2 regions of the Pseudactinotalea sp. HY160 genome follow, and region 1 is predicted to be linked to the other one. Evidence: riboswitches for the same ligand, from Rfam matches in the RefSeq annotation. Region 1 holds a riboswitch; the other holds the start of a gene.
What was found. Region 1 has a riboswitch for S-adenosylmethionine ahead of GCG21_RS03065 (O-succinylhomoserine sulfhydrylase). Riboswitches for the same ligand answer to the same signal wherever they lie in the genome.
Positions count from the first base shown of each region.

Region 2: it holds a riboswitch for S-adenosylmethionine, as region 1 does, so the genes downstream of both, GCG21_RS05570 (LLM class flavin-dependent oxidoreductase) here and GCG21_RS03065 (O-succinylhomoserine sulfhydrylase) in region 1, are expected to answer to the same signal.

Region 1 covers NZ_WHMT01000002.1:83,138-90,151, forward strand. The annotation lists gene GCG21_RS03040 (Sir2 family NAD-dependent protein deacetylase) at 1-111, shown strand, start outside; gene tadA (tRNA adenosine(34) deaminase TadA) at 132-605, opposite strand; gene upp (uracil phosphoribosyltransferase) at 659-1,297, shown strand; gene GCG21_RS03055 (hypothetical protein) at 1,407-1,781, opposite strand; gene GCG21_RS03060 (SDR family NAD(P)-dependent oxidoreductase) at 1,781-2,494, opposite strand; gene GCG21_RS03065 (O-succinylhomoserine sulfhydrylase) at 2,535-3,773, opposite strand; SAM riboswitch class I at 3,778-3,877, opposite strand; gene GCG21_RS03070 (alpha/beta hydrolase) at 3,998-5,011, shown strand; gene GCG21_RS03075 (Lsr2 family protein) at 5,045-5,365, shown strand; gene recD (exodeoxyribonuclease V subunit alpha) at 5,288-7,014, opposite strand, start outside.
Region 2 covers NZ_WHMT01000004.1:11,457-18,470, reverse strand. The annotation lists gene GCG21_RS05585 (helix-turn-helix domain-containing protein) at 1-269, shown strand, start outside; gene GCG21_RS05580 (hypothetical protein) at 318-761, opposite strand; gene GCG21_RS05575 (RNA methyltransferase) at 855-1,712, shown strand; SAM riboswitch class IV at 1,844-1,959, shown strand; gene GCG21_RS05570 (LLM class flavin-dependent oxidoreductase) at 2,239-3,234, shown strand; gene GCG21_RS05565 (glutamate-5-semialdehyde dehydrogenase) at 3,969-5,276, shown strand; gene GCG21_RS16160 (hypothetical protein) at 5,386-5,532, shown strand; gene nadD (nicotinate-nucleotide adenylyltransferase) at 5,598-6,230, shown strand; gene GCG21_RS17210 (hypothetical protein) at 6,451-6,813, opposite strand.

The sequences.
Region 1 (7,014 bases):
GTGGCCATCGTCAACCGGGGCGAGACCCGGGGCGACGAGCTCGCCACGGTCAAGCTCGAGGCCGGCACGACGCCCACCCTGCTCGAACTCGAGGCCGCCCTGGCCGGCTGAGCCGCCGGCCCCGGCGCGCCTCAGGCGCCGGCGCTGCTGCGCGAGCGGCGCCGGGCGGCGAAGAACTCCCGCAGCATCGCCCCGGTCTCCTCCCCCCGCACCCCGCCGGTCACGGCCACCCGGTGGTTGAGCAGCCCGTCGCCGGTCACGTCCCGCATCGATCCGGCCGCGCCCGTCTTCGGATCCCACGCGCCGAAGACCACCCGGTCGAGCCGGGCGAGCACCATCGCCCCGGCGCACATCGTGCACGGCTCGAGGGTGACCACGAGCGTGCACCCGCCCAGGTGCCACCGGCCGCGCCGCATCCCGGCCGCCCGCAGCGCGAGCAGTTCGGCGTGCGCCGTCGGGTCGCCGTCGAGCTCGCGCCGGTTGTGCCCGGTGGCGATCACCTGCCCGGCCTCGTCGAGCACGACCGCGCCGATCGGCACGTCTCCCCCGGCGGCGGCGAGTCGCGCCTGGGAGATGGCCAGAACCATGGCCGCGTCGTCGTCCATACGCCCAGTGTGCCGCCTCTCGCCCCGGAGCGAGTCCACGATAGGTTGAGCACATGCGCCTGCACGTCGCCGACCACCCGCTCATCGCCCACAAGCTCTCCGTGCTCCGGGACGAGACCACCCCCTCGCCCGTATTCCGCAACCTCACCGACGAGCTCGTGACCCTGCTCGCCTACGAGGCCACCCGCGGAATCCGCACCGAGACGATCGACGTGCGCACCCCCGTGACCATGACCACCGGCACGAAGCTCGCCGAGCCGCGCCCGATCGTCGTGCCGATCCTGCGCGCCGGCCTCGGGATGCTCGACGGCATGACCCGCCTCCTGCCCACGGCCGAGGTCGGCTTCCTCGGGCTGCAGCGCGACGAGGACACCCTCGAGGCGATCACCTACGCCAACCGGCTCCCCGACGATCTCGCGGGCCGGCAGTGCTTCGTGCTCGACCCGATGCTCGCCACCGGCGGAACGCTCGCCGCCGCGATCGCCTACCTGCTCGAGCGCGGCGCCCGCGACGTCACGTGCGTCACCCTGCTGTGCGCGCCCGAGGGGCTGGCCACGCTCGAGTCCGCCGTGACCGCCGACGCCGACGTCACGATCGTCACCGCCTCGGTCGACGAGGGTCTCGACGAGAACGCGTACATCGTGCCGGGCCTGGGGGACGCGGGCGACCGGCTGTACGGCATCGTCGATTAGGGACGGCGCAGCTCGCCTCGGGCGGGCGGCTCGCGTGGCGTTGGGTGAGGCGAGGAATCGACCCCAATGCCCACGGCCCGGCTCGTGTCACGGGCCCGCGGCTTCACCATCAGACTCCGCCCGCCACCAGAAACACGAACCCTGCCAGAGCGGGCACGGCGACACCCACACCCACCTTCCACGCCTGCGACCACGGCCGACGCACGCTCCAGCCGACGAACACCGGCGCAAGTAGGAGTGCGAGCGTCGCAATCATCGAGAGCACCGGCACGATCGTCGCAGTCTGCCCCGCGCACTGAGGCCCACAATCGGTTGAGCCGAGGAATGCGAGCAGCATGAAGACCCACGCCGGCACCCACAGCAGTAGCCAGCCGAGCATCACCGCCGCGACGGCCAGAAGGATTGACCCCTTCTCTCGCGCCCGAGCAGGATCGACCACGGCTTGATCTCGATCACCGGCACTGGCTCCGTGTTCCGACGTCATCATCCCCGCGCGGGCGGGCGGATCGAGAGGTAGTCGATCTCGCCCGGCTGGGTGAGCACGTGGACGATCGCGGCGGCCACGTCGCTCGCGGAGAGGTAGCTCGCGGCGTCGTAGGTCTCCCCGAGGCCGGCGACGAGCTCGTGCTGCATGTCGGTGTCGACCCGGCCGGGCGCGACCGTGGAGACGATGATCCCATGCGGGCGGAACTCGTGCCGCAATGACTCGGCCAGGCCGTTGAGCGCGAATTTCGTGGCCACGTAGATCGGGGTGTTCGGCCCGTTGGCGCGCTTGCCCGAACCGGAGTTGAGCATGACCACCCGCCCGCGGGCCGCCTTGAGCGCGGGCAGGAGTTCGCGGGTGAGCGAGGCGACGGCGGTGACGTTCACGTCGAAGGCCAGCCGGAACTCCTCGGTGGTGGTCCGGGGAAGTTGGCCGGTGTGAACGATCCCGGCGGCGTGCACGAGGGCGTCGACGCGGTCGAGGCCGAGGCCCGCCACGGCCGCCACGAGCGCCCGGTCGTCGGCCAGGTCGACCGCCGCGTGGCGCACCGTGACACCGCTCGTGGCCAGGTACGCGGCGGACTCGGCGAGCCGGGCCTCGTCGCGGGAGAGCAGCACGAGGTCGTACCCGGCATGCGCGAGTCGCTCACCCGTGGCCCGGCCGATGCCGCGGCTGCCTCCGGTGATGACGGCCGTGGGTCGCTCGCTCGACATGGCCCCACCGTAGCCGCAGCGACCCCCGTTCGGGGCGGCCTCAGTCCTGCAGGCCGGCGGCGGTGAGCGCCTGGTCCAGGTCGGCGATCAGGTCGGCCGGCGCCTCGAGTCCGACCGAGAACCGGATCGTCGTCGCCCCGATGCCGTTCGCGGCGCGGACCTCGGGCCCGAGCTTGCGGTGGGTCGTCGTGCTCGGGTGGGTGACGATCGACTTGACGTCGCCGAGGTTGTTGGAGATGTCGATCACCTGCAGTGCGTCCATGAAGGCGAAGGTGCGTTCCGTGGCCACGGCGGGGTCGTCGTCGTCGATACCCAGGTCGAAGGTGACCACCGTGCCCCCGCCGCTCATGAGCCGGCGCGCGAGGTCGTGCTGTGGATGGGAGGGCAGGAACGGGTAGTGCACCGCCCGCACCCCCGGCCGGCCCTCGAGCCACTCGGCGAGTTCGAGCGCCGCATCGGCCATCGCGCGCACGCGCAGCGGCAGCGTCTCCAGCCCCTTGAGGAGCACCCAGCCGTTGAACGCGCTCAGGGTCGGGCCGGTCGTGTGGATGAAATCCTCGACCGGGCCGTTGATGAAGTCCGCGGTGCCGAGGATCGCGCCGCCGATGACCCGGCCCTGCCCGTCGATGTGCTTGGTGGTGGAGTAGACCACGACGTCGGCGCCGAGCTCGAGGGGACGCTGCAGGATCGGCGTGGCCATGACGTTGTCGACCACGACCGTCGCCCCGGCCGCGTGGGCGAGTTCCGCCACGGCCGGCAGGTCGACGATCGTGTTCATCGGATTCGAGGGGGTCTCGAGGATGACGACGTCCGCCGGCTCGGCGAGCGCGGTCCGCCATTCGTCGAGGTCGGCGCCGGTGACGTAGTCGGTGCGCACGCCCCAGTCCGCGAAGAGTCCCTCGAGCATCGCGAAGGTGGTGCCGAAGAGCTCCTGGGCGGCGACCACGCGGGATCCGGGCCGCAGGAGCGCGTTGAGGCAGGCGTGGATCGCGCTCATCCCGCTCGCGGTGGCGGTGCACGCGCCGGCCCCCTCGATGAGGCGCAGCCGTTCCTCGAAGGCGGCGACCGTGGGGTTCGCATCGCGGGAGTAGATATAGCGCGGCAGGTCACCGGCGAAGGCCGCGGCCGCGTCGGCCGCACGGTCGTACACGAAGCCCTGGGTCAGGAAGATGGGCTCGGACATCTCGGCGAATCCGGTGCGCTCGAGGCCGCCCCGGGCGGCGTAGGTGGCCGGGTCGAGCCCGCCTGGCAGGGAACATCGGGGGCGTGGTTCGCTCATCTCTCCTCCATCGGTCCTGGCGGTAGCACCTTCGCGCACTCGGGTCGGTGGCGCGGTTGCTGCAGCGTCGACGAGCCAGATCTCTCGGCTGCTCTGGATGGTTCTCCGAAGCGTACGGACTCCCGCGCCCGCGCCCGCCACCCGGCGACGGCATTCCGCCATCTGAGACGCGGGCAATGGGGGCGAATGCCCGGGCGAGCGCGGTGCGCGTGCCAGGATGAGGCATGGCAGCTGTGCAGGAGGCCCGGCCGGACGTCCTGGGCGAGGACTGGGCGAGACGCACGATCCGGCTCGCGCCCGACGGCGCCGCCGAGCCGCCGGTCGCCACCCTCGTGCACCGGGCCGAACACCGGGCGGGCGACCGGGCCGGTCGGCCGCGGGCATCGTGCGCGGTGCTGTACGTGCACGGGTTCGTCGACTACTTCTTCCAGGTTCATCACGCCCGCACGTGGGAGCGGGCGGGCTATGACTTCTTCGCGCTCGACCTGCGTGACTACGGCCGCTCGATCCGGCCCGGGCGGCGACCGAATTGGATCACCGACCTGGGCGCCTACGACGAGGAGCTCGACGCCGCGCTCGGGTGGATCCGGAGCGCCGGCTACGCCCACGTGCTCCTCGCGGGGCATTCCACCGGTGGCCTCGTCGCGAGCCTGTACGCCCACGATCATCCCCGCGGGGTCGACGGCCTGGTCCTCAACAGCCCGTGGCTCGACCTGAACGAGCCGTGGCCGGTTCGGCACGTGGCCAGTCCGCTCATCTGTGCGATCGCACCGGTCGCACCGCTCGTGCCGCTGCGCCCGCTCGGCCGGGCCTATGGGGAATCACTCCATATCTCGACCGGCGGCGAATGGGATTACAACCTGAATTGGAAACCCCTCGAGGGTTTCGGGGTGGCGGCCGGCTGGTTCCGGGCGATCCGGCGCGGGCACGCCCGAATCCGGCGGGGTCTGTCGATCGACGTGCCGGTGCTCGTGGCCACCTCGGGTGCGCGGGGCAGCAACACCGATCCGACCCCGGCCGACCTCGACGGCACCGACACCGTGCTCTCGCCGCCGCAGATGTGGCGGCGCGCCCGCGGGCTGGGACGGGACGTGACTGTCGTTCGGATCGCGGGCGGCCGGCACGATCTGACCCTGTCGAGACCCCGCGCCCGGAACAGGTTCGATCGGCAACTCACGGGCTGGCTCGCCGGTCGATTCGCGATCGCGCACGGTCGCCCGCCATTCGTGCCAGAATAGGGCCTCCCCGTCTCAGCGTTATCGGAGCTCTTCTTGGCGACCGTAGAATCCATCACCCTGATCGACGATATCGACGGCAGTGCCGCCGAGCGTACGGTCCACTTCGCCCTCGACGGCATGGAATACGCCATCGATCTCTCGCGCGCGAATCGCAATGCGCTCGTGCGGGACCTGGCACGGTTCATCACGGTCGCCAGGCGCGTGGACGGAGCGGGCCCGCAGCTGCGGGTGGCCGAGACCGACGCCGACCCGCGCGCCGTGCGTGAATGGGCCCGCTCACACGGCATCGCCGTCCCGGAGGGTAGGCGGCTGCCGCGCAGCGTGATCGACCAGTTCGTGGCCGCGGGCAACTGACCCCGCCGACCGTGCCAGCCGCTGCGCCAGCCCGGAGGCCCGGCTCGTGTGGTGGGTGATGGCCCGCACGAGCACCTCCTGCTCGCCGACGATCGCGACCGAGCGGCGCGCCCGGGTGAGGGCGGTGTAGAGCAGTTCCCGGGTGAGGATCGCCGAGTCGATCGCAGGTAGGAGCACGCTCACGTCCTGGAACTGCGAACCCTGGGAGCGGTGCACGGTCATCGCGTGGGCGGTGACGACGTCGTTGAGCCGGGCGAGGGCGACGAGCCGCCCCTGCGGGTGGCTGCCGTCGGCGATGACGGCCGCGAGCCCGCCCGCGCCGGTGTCGACCACCACGCCGATGTCGCCGTTGTACAGCCGCAGGCCGTAGTCGTTCGAGGTGACGAGCAGCGGCTGGCCGGGGTACCAGCGCCCGAGCCGGTGCCCGAGCGAGGCCGCGAGCCATTCCTCGAGCCGTCGGTTCCAATGGGCCGCGCCGGTCGGCCCGTCCCGGTGGGCGCACAGCATCCGGTGCTCCTCGAGCACCGTGAGCGCCCCGGCCCGGTCCCCCGCGGCGGCGAGCTCGTGCAGCCGCAGGGCCGCGGGCGTGACGATGCCCTCCAGGTCGTCGATTCCGATGAACCGCCGGCTCGGGTTCCCGCTCGTGAGGGCGGCGAGCGCCGCGTCCGAATCCCCGTCCCGCACGGCCCCCGCGAGGGCGCCGATCCCCTCTCCGAAGCGCCGGTTGCGGGTCAGTTCCGCCACGGGCGCCCCGGGCCGGCTCCGCAGGCCCGCGACGAGGTCGCCCAGCACCGCACCCGCCTCGACCGAGGCCAGCTGGTCGGCATCGCCCACGAGCACGAGCCGTGCCCCCGGCCGCAGCGCCTCGAGGATGCGGGCCATCATCGTGAGGGAGACCATCGAGGTCTCGTCCAGGACGACCATGTCGACCGGGAGCCGGTTCCCGCGATGGTGCCGGAACCGTGTGCCCTGATCGGGGATGGTCCCGAGCAGCCGGTGGATCGTGGTGGCGGGCAGGGCCGCGATCCGGTCGGCGTGCCGGGTCGGGAAGGTGGGATCGGCGGCCGCGGCGCGGATCGCCTCGGCCATCCGCGCGGCCGCCTTCCCGGTCGGCGCCGCGAGGGCGATCCGGGCGTACGGGTCCTGGTCGAGGAGGCTGCCCAGGAGCCGCGCGACGGTCGTGGTCTTGCCGGTGCCGGGACCGCCGGTGATGACGCTCGTGAGGGAGCGGGCCGCCACCTCCGCCGCCGCGCGCTGGTCGGCGAAGCCCTCGCCCGGGAAGTACTCGGCGAGGGAGGCCGCGAGCGCCGCCTCGTCGACCGGCACGCTCCTCGCCCCGCGGGTCTCCAGGTGCGTGAGCACCGCGGTCTCCTCCTGCCAGTAGCGGTCGAGGTAGAGGCGGTCGCCGTCGAGCCGCAGGGGGTGCACGCCGGCCCCACCCGACCCGCCGATCAGGGCGGAGCCGGCCAATTCCGCGACCCACCCGTCCTCGTGCACACGGGGCCAGTCTTCCGGCGGCACCGCGGGCCACAGCTGCGTGCGCTCGTCGTCGGGTCCCACCGGCACCCCACCGAGGTCGAGGCACACCGATCCGCCCCGCACGGCCCGCACGGTCAGTGCCACCGCGAGCGCGTGGGTCTCGCGCTCCT
Region 2 (7,014 bases), on a different contig from region 1:
TCGTGCACGTCGATCGACTCGCCCGCCTCCTCGGTCTCTCCACCCGGAGCGTGCAGCGCCTCTCGCTGCGATTCATTGGGCTGCCGCCGCTGGCCGTCATCCGGCGCTACCGCCTGCAGGAGGCCGCCCTGCGGCTGCGTGAGCACCGGGAGGTCACGATCGCCGAGATCGCCGCCGAGCTCGGCTACTCCGACCAGGCGCACCTGGGCGCCGACTTTCGAACCGTGCTCGGATTCGCCCCCGGCGCCTACCGCCGCGGCAGTCGCTGACGGCAGGTGCCCGCCGTTGCCGGGTCTTGCCGGGTCACGGCCGCGGATTCAGGCGTCCGTGCCGTCCTCCGGTGACCGCGGCGAGGTGCTGCCGCGCCCGTTCGGCGGCCCCGCCGGCGGGGGAGGGTCGGTGATGACCCGACCCCCGAAACCCGGCGGGTCGAACGGGGTGCCGTGGGGCATGTCACGGCCGAGGCGTTCGACCGCCTCGCGCATGGCCTCCCGGTAGCGGGCCTGACGCTCCAGCGTGCGTGGGCGGGCGAGCACGCTCGCCACGATGAACGCGATCAGGACGACGAGCAGGTAGATGCGCGTCGCCCGTTGCATCGTGTCGTTGTTCCCGTCGACGGCGGCGATGATGAGCAGGATCCATGCGGGCGCCGCGAGCAGGTGGAGCCCGGCGTAGCAGCCGATCCGCGCGAGCACGCCCCAGCCGCGCCAGATGAAGACGAGCGCCGCGAGGTAGGCGAGGATCAGGATGAGGATCCACATGGTTCCCCCGGGTCGTGGGCGCAGACGTGTCCGCACCAGGTTAGCGCCGCCGGCTCGGTGCGGATGCGTCATGATGGTCATGTGCTGCCCTCGATGACCAACCCCAAGGCCGACCGCGTCCGCCGCATCCGTGCGCTCGCCACCGGCTCCGGCCGGCGCCGTCAGGGCGCCTTCCTCGTCGAGGGGCCGCAGGGGGTGCGCGAGGCCGTGCGGCACGCCCCGCGCCTGGTCCGCGACGTGTACCTGTCGGTCGAGGCCTCCCAGCGTCATGCCGAGATCCTCGACGACGCCACTCGCCACGACCTGTACGTGCACCTGTGCTCCCCGGACGTGATCGACGCGATGAGCGCCGATGCCCAGGGCCTCGTGGCCGTGCTCAGCAGCGACGCGCACTCGCTCGAGGCGATCCTCGAGGGCGCCGGCGACCGGTCGCCCCGACTCGTGGCGGCCCTGGTCGAGGCCCGCGACCCGGGGAACGCCGGCACCGTGATCCGGGCCGCCGATGCCGCGGGAGCCGACGGCGTCGTGCTCACCGCCGGCAGCGTCGACGTCGAGAACCCCAAGGTGCTGCGAGCCTCCGCCGGGTCCGCGTTCCACCTGCCGGTCGCCACCGGCGCGCGCGCCGAGGAGTTGATCGAGACCGCCCGGGCCGCCGGCCTGCAGGTGCTCGCCGCGAGCGGCGCCGGCGACGTGAGCCTCGACGACCTCGCCGCCGTGGCCTCCGCAGAGGCGGCCGAGCGGGGCCACCACCACACCCCCCAGGTCGGCATCGACCTCACCCGCCCCACCCTGTGGCTCTTCGGCAACGAGGCCCACGGCCTGATCGGCCCCGTCCTCGACGCGGCCGACGCCGTCGTGCGCATCCCCATCTACGGGGAGGCCGAGAGCCTCAACCTCGCGATGGCGGCGACCCTGTGCCTCTACGCCTCCGCCCGCGCCCAGCGCGACTGACGCCCGCCTCGGCGGGGGAGCGGGCGCCGTCCATACGCATGACGCCCGCTCGCGCGATCGCCGCGTGAGCGTGACGGCCGCCACTGTCGATTACTTGACACGTCACGTGATCGGCCATACATTTTCTTTCAGGTCTTGAGTGTCAGCACGAAGCCCCGGCTAGCTGACCGGCAACCCTCCAGTCGCGGTGGGGTGCCCCGGGTGACGACCAGGTCCGCCACCACCGGTGAACGGGCAAGCGCAACCCGCCAGAGATCCTGGCACCAGGAGAAGGAAAAGCACATGTCGCAGGTCCAGGTACACACGGTCGCATCGACGCGCTCCTCGTACTGCATGCACATGTGTCACATGACGGTCATGGCGATGGGCTGCCCGGCCCGCTGAGCCACCCGCCCGACGCCTCGGGCTCCCGCCCCTTCGGCGTCACCCCTCGGATGACGGCAGGCACACGTGCGGATCGAGTGAGACGATCTGCGTGCCCGGCCACCCGAGCGCTTTCTCCTACGACCTTCACGAAGGCGTTGTCATGGCCAACTTCTCTTCTCGTACCTCGATCGTCTCCCTCGACCTGACCGGCGCCGGCGCCCCCGTGGCGTGGCAGCGCGATCACGACCCGGAGACCGAACTGTTCGTCATGGGCCGGCTCGCGGGCCTGTCCGCCCTCGCCGACAAGGCCGGCGTCGACCTCATCACGCTCGACTCGAGCTTCCGGCTCGGCGGCCGGCGGCGGCGCGACGCGTGGCTCGACGGCGCACTCGCGGCCTCCCGTCTCGGCAACCACACCGCGGCCGCGGTCATCGCCGCGAGCGTGCCCCTCGGCGTCACCCCGAACGACCAGGTCGCCTCCGCGGTCGCGAGCCTGCACCGGTCGACGGCGGGCCGCGGCGGCTGGCAGGTCGAGTCGCCCGCCGCGCACACCGCCCTGCCGGGGGGCGTCGACGCCGTGGTGAAGCAACTCCGGTCCCCGGCGGTCAGCCGGCGCACGGGAGCCGTCGCATCGGGCCCGGCCCCGGCCGTGGTCGTGCGCGTCGGATCCGACGTCGACGTCGAGATCGCCGCCGCCCGCGCCGACGTGGCCCGGCTGCGTGTCGACTCCGTGGAGGAGGCCCGCAACCTCCGGGCCGCCCTGCGTACGGCGGCCCGCGACTGGGGCCGTGACGCCGATGAGATCAAGGTGCTGGTCGACGTCCATACGCTCATCGCGCCGGACGCGGCCCGTGCCCAGGCCCGCGCAGACCTGCTGCGCGACCTCGGGCTCGCGCCCGCCGACGGGCTGCTGCGGACCGCGGGCCCGGCCCACGAGCTCGCCCGGCTGTGGCAGAACTGGGTGCGCGCCGGCGCGGCCGACGGCTTCGCGGTGATCCCGGCGTCGGTGCCGACCGACGTCGTGGCGCTCGTGTCCGAGGTGCTGCCCGACCTGCGCGCCCGGGGCCTGCGCAGCCAGATCGCCCCGGTGCCCGCGGAGTTCGCGGCCGCCGAGCGCACCTCCCGTGAGCGCGCCGGCTCCCCGGTCGCCGCCTGAGCCTGGTCGCCGCGCGCCGCCGTCCGGGGAAACTCGTCGGTGTGAGCGACGGGGGAACGTCCCCGGATCGCGGGCCGGCGCGGGTTTCCCGGTCCTGCGGGGAAACTCGCTGGTGCGGGGGACGCAAAAGTTTCCCCGCACCGCGGCAGCACCGCTGTTAACGGGCGGCGCGGGCTCTCTGGTCCTGCGGGGAAACTCGCTGGTGCGAGGGACGCACAAGTTTCCCCGCACCGCGGCGGCGCCGCTGTTGACGGTCCGGCGGCGGGTTCCCTGGTCCTGCGGGGAAACTTGTTGGTGTGAGCGACGGGGGAATTTCCCCGGATCGCGGGCCGGCGCGGGCCACTGGTCGTGCGGGGAAATTCGCTGGTGCGAGGGACCCAAAAGTTTCCCCGCGCCGCGGCGGCACCGCTGTTGACGGTGCGGCGGCGGGTTCCCTGGTCCTGCGGGGAAACTTGTTGGTGTGAGCGACGGGGGAATTTCCCCGGATCGCGGGCCGGCGCGGGCCACTCGTCGTGCGGGGTAGATCGCCGGTGTGCAGGAGCAACGAGTTTCCCCGCACCGAGTGGTCCGCACCGAGGCACCGAGGCAGCGGGCACCGAGGCGCCGAGGCGCCGAGGCAGCACCGGAGTGGCCGGCGAGTCGCCACTGAGCGGGCAGCCCGGACGGCGGGTGCCCCGGGTCCGTAGACTGGGGCCATGACTGCCCAGGCCAGCGCTGACCACGAATCGAGCACGATGAGCACCGAGACCACCGAGACCACCGAGAACACCGGCCCCGTCGACACGGCCGCCGCGATCACCCGGATCGCCGTCGCTGCGAAGGAGGCCTCCCGCCGTCTCGCCCGGCTCACCCGTGCCGAGAAGGACGACGCCCTCGAGGCGCTGGCCGCCGCGCTCGTGGCCGCCACGGCGCGGATCATCGAGGCGAACGACCGCGACGTCGAGCGCGAACGCGCCGCCGGGATGAGCGAGTCGATGCTCGACCGGCTCGCCCTCACCCCCGCCCGGATCGAGACGATCGCCGGGGCGCTGCGGGAGCTGGCGGCGCTGCCCGACCCCGTCGGGGAGGTCGTCTCGGGCCAACGGTTGCCGAACGGGCTGCGCATCCGCCAGGTCCGGGTGCCGCTCGGCGTCGTCGGCATGATCTACGAGGCCCGCCCGAACGTGACCGTCGACGCCGCCGGTCTCGCCCTCAAGTCCGGCAACGCCGTGATCCTGCGGGGCGGCTCGGCGGCGCAGCAGTCGAACGTCGCGATCGTCGACGTGCTCGGCGACGCGCTGACCGAGCTCGGCCTGCCGCGCACCGCAGTGCAGTCGATCGACGCCTACGGCCGGGCCGGGGCGAGCGAGCTCATGCGGGCCCGCGGGCTCGTCGACGTGCTCATCCCGCGCGGGGGAGCCGGGCTCATCCAGACCGTCATCACCGACTCCCTCGTGCCGGTGATCGAGACCGGCACCGGGAACTGCCACGTGTACGTGGACGCGAGCGCCGACCTCGACCAGGCGGTGGCGATCGCGATGAACTCCAAGACCCACCGCCCGAGCGTGTGCAACGCCGCCGAGACCCTGCTCGTGCACGCCGACGTCGCCGCCGAGTTCCTGCCGCGGGTGCTCACCGACCTGAGCCGCGCCGGGGTCGGCATCCACGCCGATGCCCGCGCCGCCGAATACGCGAGTTCCCACGGCCCGGTCGACGTGGCCACCGAGGCGGACTGGGCGGGCGAGTACCTCTCCCTCGACCTCGCGGTCAAGGTGGTCGGGGGCATCGACGAGGCCCTCGAGCACATCCGCACGTACTCCTCCGGCCACACCGAGGCGATCTGCGCCACCGACGTGCGCGCGATCGGCCGATTCACCACCGAGCTCGACTCGGCCGCGATCATGGTCAACGCCTCCACCCGGTTCACCGACGGCGGCGAGCTCGGGCTCGGCGCCGAGATCGGCATCTCGACCCAGAAGCTGCACGCCCGCGGCCCGATGGGGCTCGAGGCACTGACGACGAGCACATGGATCGTCGAGGGCGAGGGCCACATCCGGGCCTGACGCCCGGCGCGCCCGTGATCGGGGCCGCACCCGCCCGCCGGGTTCCCCCGTGTCCGGCGAAACGTGCGAGAATAGGCAGCGGACTTGGACACGGGTGAAAGGACCCTTCATGAGCAGTTCGCTCGTACCCCTCATGGCCGCCGAATCGTCGGAGGGCTTCGGTGCGCTCGGTTACGGGATCGCCGCGTTCGCAATCCTCATCTTCCTGCTGATGGTGACGGTGGCCTTCCGGTCGGTCTGGACCCGCCGTCGCTGACATGACCGGGACCATCGAGGCGTCGACGACGCCGGCAGTAGCGTGACCGGCCGGAGGCGCGGCCGGTGATTGCAGCGGCTCACGAACCGCAGCGGATCGGGATCATGGGCGGGACCTTCGATCCGATCCACCATGGCCACCTGGTGGCCGCGAGCGAGGTCGCCGACGAGTTCGATCTCGACGTCGTGGTGTTCGTGCCCACCGGCGCGCAGCCGTTCAAGCTCGACCGCCAGGTCACGCTCGCCGAGCACCGCTACCTCATGGCGGTCGTGGCCACGGCCTCGAACCCGCGCTTCACGGTCTCCCGCGTCGACATCGACCGGCCCGGCATCACGTACACGATCGACACCCTGCGGGAGTTGCGCGAGCGGTACCCGGCCGCGGAGCTGTTCTTCATCACCGGCGCCGACGCCCTCGATCAGATCCTCCAGTGGAAGGACTCCACGGAGTTGTGGTCGCTCGCCCATTTCGTGGGCGTCACCCGGCCCGGCCACACGGTGGAGACCGACCGGCTGCCGCAGGGCGAATACTCCCTCCTCGAGATCCCCGCGATGGCGATCTCCTCGACCGACTGCCGCGCCCGCGTGGCCGCCGGCAAGCCGGTCTGGTATCTCGTGCCCGACGGCGTGGTGCAGCACATCGCCAAGCACGGCCTCTACCGCGACGCCTCGACCTTCACCCACGGAGTCGGCGAATGAGCGCGCATTCGGCCGGCAGCCCGGGCGAGGGCACCGGCGAGTTCGAGAACCTTGACACGGCCGCCCTCGGGGAGCGCCGCCGCCGCCGCGAGGCCGAGCGCGCCATCGAGCGGGCCCGCGAGCAGCCGCTCACCCGGCGGGAGATCCGCGCGCGGGACGAGGCGATCGCCTCGGGCGCGCTCCAGCTTGGGGACGTCGCAGCTCGCGCCGCGCGGACCGGTCACCTTCCCGGGGGCTCACCCGGGCACGAGTCGGCGGCCGGGCCGGCACGCCCCACGGGCGCAGGCTCGACCGACTCGGCCACGTCGACCACGTCGACCGGTGAGACCGGTTCGACCGGCTCAGCCGGTTCGACCGGTTCGACCACTTCGACCGGCTCAGCCGGTTCGACCGGTGAGACCAGTTGGACCGGTTCGACCAGTTCGACCACTTCGACCGGCTCGACCGGTTCGGCCACTTCGACCGGTTCGACCGGTTCTGTCGGTTCGGCGGGTTCTATCGGTGCGACTGGTTCTGTCGGTGCGACCGGTTCTGTCGGCTCGACTGGTTCTGTCGGTTCGGCCGGTTCCGCGAGTTCCGTCAGTTCGGTGGCCTCGGCGGGTTCGACTGGTTCAGTCGGCTCCGCTGGTTCAGAGGACTCGGAGGACGCGGCGCGGGAGGAACCGGCCGCGCGGTCTGGCCTCGCTCGTCCCGTTCAGTCCGCGCATCCCGGTCAGGCCGCGCAGCCCGGTCGTTCGGCCGGGCGGGCCCTGACCCGGCGGGAGCTGCGTGAGCAGGCGGCCGC